Euzebya sp.: one gene and its partner. The protein of the gene in region 1 interacts with the protein of each later gene in a pairwise test. Links are inferred from orthologs where the notes say so. Each region holds a gene or a part of one and is shown on either strand. Other genes may lie near its edges.

The links.
Region 2: the proteins of ACEQ2X_RS16600 (region 1) and dnaE interact in binary tests that used the Escherichia coli proteins (3 or more experiments, as listed by UniProt). The link is inferred for Euzebya sp. from one-to-one orthologs.

Annotation. Positions count from the first base shown.
Region 1 is NZ_CAXQBR010000075.1:31,697-35,144, forward strand. Bases 465-3,270 are described here. They hold ACEQ2X_RS16600 (aminotransferase class I/II-fold pyridoxal phosphate-dependent enzyme), read left to right. Parts: upstream 465-1,163; coding sequence 1,164-2,378; downstream 2,379-3,270. Other genes in these bases: ACEQ2X_RS16595 (cell wall-binding repeat-containing protein), read right to left, coding at 465-1,105; ACEQ2X_RS16605 (nitrilase-related carbon-nitrogen hydrolase), read left to right, coding at 2,382-3,140. In the rest of the region: more of ACEQ2X_RS16595, read right to left, coding at 1-464. UniProt on the Escherichia coli protein: Shows aminotransferase activity with methionine and histidine as substrates, and to a lesser extent also with phenylalanine.
Region 2 is NZ_CAXQBR010000029.1:20,318-24,971, reverse strand. The notes cover bases 191-4,202. They hold dnaE (DNA polymerase III subunit alpha), read right to left. Parts: upstream 3,877-4,202; coding sequence 391-3,876; downstream 191-390. Other genes in these bases: ACEQ2X_RS07565 (putative quinol monooxygenase), read left to right, coding at 4,128-4,202; ACEQ2X_RS07575 (hypothetical protein), read right to left, coding at 191-274. In the rest of the region: more of ACEQ2X_RS07575, read right to left, coding at 1-190; more of ACEQ2X_RS07565, read left to right, coding at 4,203-4,466; ACEQ2X_RS07560 (VOC family protein), read right to left, coding at 4,473-4,654. UniProt on the Escherichia coli protein: DNA polymerase III is a complex, multichain enzyme responsible for most of the replicative synthesis in bacteria. This DNA polymerase also exhibits 3' to 5' exonuclease activity. The alpha chain is the DNA polymerase catalytic subunit.

The DNA.
Region 1 (3,448 bases):
CGCTGCCGGTGGCGACCGTCGCACCGGTCGGCGGGTCGAAGGTGACGTCTGCGAGCGGCGGCAGGTCCAGCGCCTGGCGACCCTCCGCGCAGGCGGCGAAGGGCGTGACGCACGTCACCCGCACGCCCCCGCCCACCTGGGCGAACCCGCCGCCCGCCAGCCAGGCCTCGGTCGGACCGGGCACGGACTCGCCGGTGGTCAACACGATCGGGGCGTCGAAGTGGGCCGCGTGGGCGGCCGCGGCGAACCCGCCCGCCCACGCGTCCGCGCCCTGGCCCTCCACCAGGGTGACCCGGGCGACGTCGGCGGCCGACTCCGCGCCGGTCTCCTTCGCGATCTCCACGCCGGTGGTGAACCGGTCGGGACCGGCGATCCGGTCGACGGTGCCGGCCAACGCGGCCACCTCGCCCGCGACCGCGTCGGACACCGGTGCGGTGCCGCCGAGGATGAGGACCCGGTCGAAGGCCTGCTCGGCCAGGAAGTCGCGGGTCGGGCCGCTCAGCACGTCGGTCTGGGTCAGCAGGATGGGCCACCCGTTCTCCGCGGCCATGTAGCCCGCCGCGAGGGAGTCGGCGAAGGCCTGCGTCGGGTCCGTCGCCCCCGGCGCCTCGAAGGCGCGGACGAGGATCGCCGTGTCCGACGGACCCGCGTCGCGGGCGATCGCCACCGCGGTCTCGAAGCGCGAGTCCCCGGCGCGGCGGTCGACGGCGTAGCCCGCGGCGGCCAGCTCGTCGGCGACCGGGGCCTGCACCGCGCTCTCGCCGCCGAGGAGGGTGACCCGGCTAGCGCCGGTCCCCTCCAGCGCGGCCATGACCTCGGCGGGAACCGGCCCCGCCGGCGGGACGAGCAGCAGGGGGCTCTCGTCCTGCAGGACGCCGGCCGCCATCGAGTCGACGAAGACGTCGTCACGGCCGATGAGCACGCGGTCGGGCGTGAGCGGGGTCTCGGTCAGGAGGTCCACGGCGATCTGGGCGTTGGAGGGATCGGTCCCCTCCTTGACGATCGACAGGGTGTCGCTGGTCTCGGTCACGCCGTCAGCCGCCACCGGCAGGGCCGCCACGCCCACCAGCACGGCCACGACGCCCGCAATCGTGACGCGTCGCATGGTCCGACCCTAGACCACGCAGCCGGCGCCGTGAACGCCTACAGTGCGCGGCGAGGCGATGGACACCGGACGGACCCCCCACCTGACCGCCCGACTGCAGGGCATCGGCACGACGATCTTCACCGAGGTGTCGGCGCTGGCGCTCCGCAGCGGCGCGGTCAACCTCGGCCAGGGCTTCCCCGACTTCGACCCGCCCGCGGACCTGGCCGACGCCGCCCGGCGGGCCATCGCCGACGGCCACAACCAGTACGCACCCGGTCCGGGCATCCCGACCCTCCGCGCCGCCGTGGCCGGCCACGCCACCCGCCACTTCGGGCTCAGCTACGACCCCGACCACGAGGTCACCGTCACCACCGGCGCGACCGAGGCGATGTTCGCCACGATCCAGGCGCTGGTCGACGTCGGGGACGAGGTCGTGCTCTTCGAGCCGGCCTACGACGTGTACCCGGCCGCGGTGGCCATGGCGGGCGGGCGGGCCCGCGGGGTGCCCCTCGGACCGGACGCCGACGGCGTGTGGCGCTTCGACCCCGAGGCGCTGCGGCGGGCGGTGGGCCCCCGGACCCGCGCGATCGTGCTCAACAGCCCCCACAACCCCTGCGGGAAGGTCTACGACCGCGACGAGCTCGAGGTGATCGCCGACGTCGCGACCGCCGCGGACGTGGTCGTCATCACCGACGAGGTGTACGAGCACCTGGTCTACGGCGACGCCGTCCACGTCCCGATCGCGTCCCTGCCGGGGATGCACCAGCGGACCGTGCGGATCTCCTCGGCCGGCAAGACGTTCAGCGTGACCGGGTGGAAGGTGGGGTGGGTCTGCGCGCCCGCGCCGCTCACCCAGGCGATCCGGGCCGCCAAGCAGTGGGTGACCTTCACCTCCGGCACCCCCTTCCAGCACGCGGTGGCCGACGCGCTGACGTGGGGCGAGACCTACACCGCGCCGCTCGCCACGAGCTTCGCCGCGCGGGCGGCACGGCTGTCGGGCGCGCTCGCGGATCTGGGGTTCGCGGTGCACCGGACCGACGGGACGTACTTCGTGACCGTCGACGTGCGGCCGCTCGGCTTCGCCGACGACGTCGACTTCTGCGCCCGCCTGCCGCTCGAGGTGGGGGTGGCCGCCATCCCCGTGTCGGTGTTCTTCGACGACCCGGCCGACGGCCGGGGGTACGTCCGCTTCGCCTTCTGCAAGACCGACGAACTGCTGGACGTCGGCATCGCGCGGCTGCAGGACCGGTTGCACGGGATGTCACGCTCGCTGCCCCCCGGGAGGACCTGACCCATGCGCATCGCCGCTCTGCAGTCCGAGCTGGTCTGGGAGGACCACGAGACCAACCGCCGCCGGTTCGCGGAGAAGCTGTGGGCCGCCGCCGGCGCCGGCGCCGGACTGGTGCTGCTGCCCGAGATGTTCCCGACCGGCTTCTCGATGGATGCCGAGCGGATCGCCGAGCCAGCCGACGGCGACACCGTCCGCTGGATGGTGGACCAGGCGTCGACGCACGGGCTGGTGCTGGCCGGGTCGATGGCGACGTCGTCGGCGGGACCGCTGCCCACGAACCGGCTCGTGGTCGCGGGGCCCGACGGGGTGCTCGGGTCCTACGACAAGATCCACCCGTTCAGCTACTCCGGCGAGGACCGACACTACGGGCGCGGCGCCGACTTCCTGACCGTCGACGTCGGCGGCCTCCGCACGACCTGCTTCGTCTGCTACGACCTGCGGTTCGCCGACGAGTTCTGGGCGACCGCGGCCGACACCGACCTGTACGTGGTGGTCGCCAACTGGCCGCGGGCCCGCCGCGAGCACTGGCAGGTGCTGCTGCGGGCCCGCGCGATCGAGAACCAGGCCTACGTGGCCGCCGTCAACCGGGTGGGCACCGACGGCAACGACCTCGACTACGCCGGCGACTCGATGATCATCGATCCGTCGGGCAACCTGCTGGCGACGGCGAGCGAGGGGGAGGCGATGCTCCTCGCCGACGTCGACCCCGAGGAGGTCGAGCGGGTCCGCAAGCGGTTCCCGTTCATGGCCGACCGCCGCTGAGGTGCGGGGGCCGGCAGCAGCTCGTCCAGCCGGTCCATGCGCGTGACCGCCGTGTTGAGCATCGTCATCAGCTTCCGGCCCTGCTCGACGACGTCGCCGCTGAACAGGGGGCGCAGCTCCGGCGCGATCTCGAACAGCCGCTCGTAGAAGTGCGTGGCGGCCAGGGGCGTGACGGGGACGACCTGGGCCCACGAGGTCTGCACCAACCGGACGTGATCGGCATGCATCTCACCCTCCCGCACGTGCGGTGCGCAGGATCCAGGGCGCGCGTGGCGCAGCGTACTGCACCCCTGGTCCACCCGTCCCTC
Region 2 (4,654 bases), on another replicon or contig:
CGGCCGGGGTCGAGGCCGGGGTCGGGGTCGGGGTGACCGCCTCTGTCGGCGGCGGTGTGGTCGTGGTGGCGACCTCCTCCTGCCCGTCGTCGCCGAGGAGCACCACCGCGGCGACGATCCCGCCGATCACGAGCACGACCGCGACGGCGATGATCGTCCACACGAGGGCGCTCGGGCCGCCGGGCTGCCGGGGACCGGGTCCGGCCGGCGGTGGAGGCTGGTACGACGGGTAGGGCGCCGGTGTCGGGGGTGAGGGCTGGTAGGTGCTCGACATGGTCACACCTCCTGGATGGGTCACGTGATCCCACCGACAGCGTGCGCCCGCACGCCCTGGTGACCAGTGCCGAAGGACCCTCCGGGTCCCCGGAGAGGTGTCCTGCTCGCGCCGGGCTAGCCGACGGCCTCGACGCCCAGGAGCATCTTCAGCTCGGCGAACAGGCCCTGGGTCCGCTTGATCGACAGGGCGTCGGGGACGGCCAGCTCGGTCGCCCGCCCGTGGCCGTTGGCGACGCGCAACCGGACGGGCACCGTGCCCTGGTGCTCGGTGAGGACCTCCCGCAGCCGGACGATCAGCTCCGGCGCGCACTGCCGGGGGTGGAGGTTGACGAGCAGCGGCGCGCCGGTCGCCTCGCTGAGGTCCGGGCGGCTGACGCGGTCGGCGATCACCTGGACGGAGTCGCGCCCGTCGTCGATCCGGCCCTGGACTACCAGGATCTCGTCCTCGACGAGCAGGTCGGCGTACCGCCCGTAGCAGGACGGGAAGAACATCACCTCGATGCCGCCCTGCAGGTCCTCGATCGTCCCGACGACGTAGGACTCGCCCTTCTTGGTGAACTTCTTCGTCACGCCCGTCAGCAGGCCGGCGATCGTCACGTCGGCCCCGCCCTTCATGACCTGCACCTGGGGCATCGGCGCGCTGGCGAGGTCCGCGAGGGCGCGCTCGAGGCCCATCAGCGGGTGGTCGGAGACGTACAGGCCGAGCATCTCCCGCTCTGCGGTCAGCTTCTCCTTGCGGTCGTACTCGAGGTCGGGGATGTCGATGCGGGTGTCCGCCGCGCCGTCGTCGTCGCCGCCGCCCAACCCGCCGAAGAGGTCGTACTGCCCCTCCTCCTCCTTCCGCTTGATCGCGATCGCGTTGTCGACGATCGGCTCGACCGCGACCTGCAGGCCGCGGCGGGTGTGGCCGAGGGACTCGAACGCGCCGGCCTTCACGAGCGACTCGATGGTGCGCTTGTTCAGCACGCTCATCGGGACCTTGTCGACGAAGTCGTGGAAGTCCGTGAACGCCCCCCTCGACCGTCGCGCGGCGATGATCTCGGCCACCACGCCCTCGCCGACGTTGCGGACCGCCGACAGGCCGAAGCGGATCTGACGGGGCCGGTCGCCCTCCGGGGTGACGACCGGCGCGAAGTCGCTGAGCGAGTCGTTGATGTCGGGGACGAGCACCTCGATGCCCATGACCCGGCAGCTGTGGAGGGCGGCGGGCAGCTTGTCCTTGTTGTTCTTGACGCTGGTCAGCAGCGCGGCCATGTACTCGACCGGGTAGTGCGCCTTCAGCCACGCGGTCTGGTAGGTCACCATCCCGTAGGCGGCGGAGTGGGACTTGTTGAACGCGTAGCTGGCGAAGCCCTCGATCTGGGCCCACAGGTCGACGCCGAGCTTCTTGTCGTAGCCCTGGTCGACCGTCCCGTCGATGAACTGCTCCTTGAGCGCGTCCATCTTGTCCTTGAGCTTCTTGCCGATCGCCTTCCGGATCATGTCGGCCTGGCCGAGGGAGAACCCGGCGATCTTCTGGGCGATCTTCTGGACCTGCTCCTGGTAGATCAGCAGGCCGTAGGACTCCTCGAGGATCTCGGTGACGTCCTCGTGGATGTACGTGACCGGCGCCAGGCCGTTCTTGCGGTTGGCGTACTCGACGTGCAGGTTCGCCGACATCGGCCCGGGCCGGTACAGCGCGCCCAGGGCGGTGATGTCCTCGAAGCGGTCGGGCTTCATCAGCTTGCAGAGCGACTTGTAGCCGGCGGACTCGAGCTGGAAGACCCCGTCGGTCTCGCCCCGGCTGATCAGCGCGTACGCCTCGGCGTCGTCGAGGGGCAGGTGGTCGATGTCGACGGTCTCACCGGTCGTCATCTCGATGTGGTCGAGCGCGTCGGAGATGATCGTCAGGTTCCGCAGGCCCAGGAAGTCCATCTTGAGCAGACCGAGATCCTCGACCTGCCGCCCGTCGTACTGGGTGACGACCTCGCCGTCCCCCTCCACCTGCAAGGTGGGCACGATGTCGGTGATCGGCTCGTCGGCGATGACCACGCCGGCGGCGTGGATCGAGTGCTGGCGGCGCAGCCCCTCCAGCCCGGCGGCGAGCTCGATCACCTTGCGGGCGTCGGGGTTGGTGTCGCGGGCCTCCTTCAGCTCCCCGGACTGCTCGAGGGCCTGGTCGAGAGGCGCCTCCTTGCCCTGCACCGCCGGCGGGAACATCTTGCAGAGCTTGTCGCCGAAGGAGTACGGCAGGCCGAGCACCCGGGTGGCGTCCTTGATCGCCTGCTTCGCCTTGATCGTCTGGAACGTCACGATCTGGGCGACGTGGTCCTGGCCGTACGTCTCCGCGGTGTAGCGGATCATCTCCCCGCGGCGGCGCTCGTCGAAGTCCATGTCGATGTCGGGCATCGAGATGCGCTCGGGGTTGAGGAACCGCTCGAACAGCAGGCCGTGGGCGATGGGGTCGAGGTCGGTGATGCCGGTGCAGTAGCTGACCGCGCAGCCGGCGGCCGACCCGCGACCCGGGCCGACGCGGATCCCGACCTCGCGGGCGTGCTCGATCAGGTCCGCGACGATCAGGAAGTAGGCGCTGAAGCCCATCTGCTCGATGACGCCGAGCTCGTACTCGATGCGGTCCCGGACCTCGTCGCGCAGCCCGTCGTAGCCGGTCGCGCGGTCCTCCTCGCCGTACCGGCGGACCGCCCCGACGCGCACCTTCTCACGGAGGTAGGACTTCTCGTCGTGCCCCTCGGGCGTGGGGAACTTCGGGAGGTGCATGGTGTCGAAGTCGAACTCGACGTTGCACCGCTCGGCGATGAGGAGGGTGTTCTTCCAGGTCTCGGGGTGGTCGGGGAACAGGGCCTGCATCTGCTCGGCCGGCTTCACCCAGAACTGGTCGTTGTGGAACTTGAACCGGTCCACGTCGGTCTTGAGCGCGCCGGTCTGCACGCACAGCAGCGCGTCGTGGGCGTCGTAGTCCGCCTGGTCGGTGTAGTGGGAGTCGTTGGTGACGACGAGGGGGACGTCGAGGTCCCGGCCGAGGCCGATCAGCCGGCCGTTGGTCCGGTGCTGCTCGGGGATGTCGTGGTCCTGCAGCTCGATGAAGTACCGGTCGCCGAAGACCTCCCGGTACCAGCCCACCGTGTCGCGGGCATCGACGTCGTTGCCGGCGAGGAGCTTCTGGTTGACCTCGCCGCCCAGGCACCCGGACAGCACGATCAGCCCCTCGGCGTGCTCCGCCAGCAGGTCGCGGTCGACACGCGGCTTGTACCAGTACCCCTCGGTGTAGGCCCGGGAGGTCAGCTTCATCAGGTTGCGGTAGCCGACCTGGTTCTCCGCCAGGACCGTCAGGTGGTAGTACCGCTTCCCCTCCACGGTCATGTCGGTGGTGTTCCGGCGGCTGCCGGGCGCGAGGTAGAGCTCGCAGCCGATGATCGGGTTGATCCCCCGCTTGGCCGCCTCGCGGTGGAAGTCGATGGCCCCGAACATGACCCCGTGGTCGGTCATCGCGACGGCGGGCATGCCCATCCGCTCGACCGCGTCCATCATCTCGCCGACGCGGCTCGCGCCGTCCAGCATCGAGTACTCGGTGTGGACGTGGAGGTGCGCGAAGTCGCCCATGTGGACTACCCCTTCAGCTTGCCGTGGGCGGGCGTCGGGAGGTGCGGTTCCGCGCGGTCACAGACCGGGAACTACACCGATGGAGTTCGTGGGGAAGAGGGTGTGCACGGTAGCGCCCGCCTCCGTCCGGGACAAGACCCAGCGGGGTCCGGCGGACGGGGCTGCTCGGTCGGGTCGGGCACCTGCAGAACCCTATCGGAGACGGCCGCTCGCGCCGTGGGGATCCCGTCTGGTGGGCCGCGCGTCGGGGAGTGGGCCGCGCGTCGGGGAGTGGGCCGCACGTCGGGGAGTGGGCCGCACGTCGGGGAGTGGTCTGTCACCTTCGTCTCGATCTGCGCAACGGAGCTGACAGACCTCCCCGACCGGCGCGCCCATCGGTCGTCCACGCCGCCCGGCAGGCGCCGGGCTGCGCCGACCTCGTCATCGCCGGCGACCCGGTCGAGCCCGACCGCATCTGGGTGTACGAGCGGTGGACGTCACCCGAGGCCCTCGACGCGTTCCGGGGCAGCGGCCCGTCGGCCGGACAGCGCGAGGTGATCCGCTCCGCTGCGGTGGCGGAGTACGCGATCGTGGGCGCACGCGGGCGGTGATCGCGGTCAGGTGACGCAGAACTCGGTGCCCTCGGGGTCCTGCAGCGTCACGCCGTAGTGCCCGACGACTCCGTCGTCCACGGGCACGCGGTGCAGGACCGTCGCGCCGAGCTCGACGAGCTCGGCGGCCCGGGCGGCGACCACCCGGACCCGCTCATCGATCGGCGTGCCCCTGCCACCGCTGACGA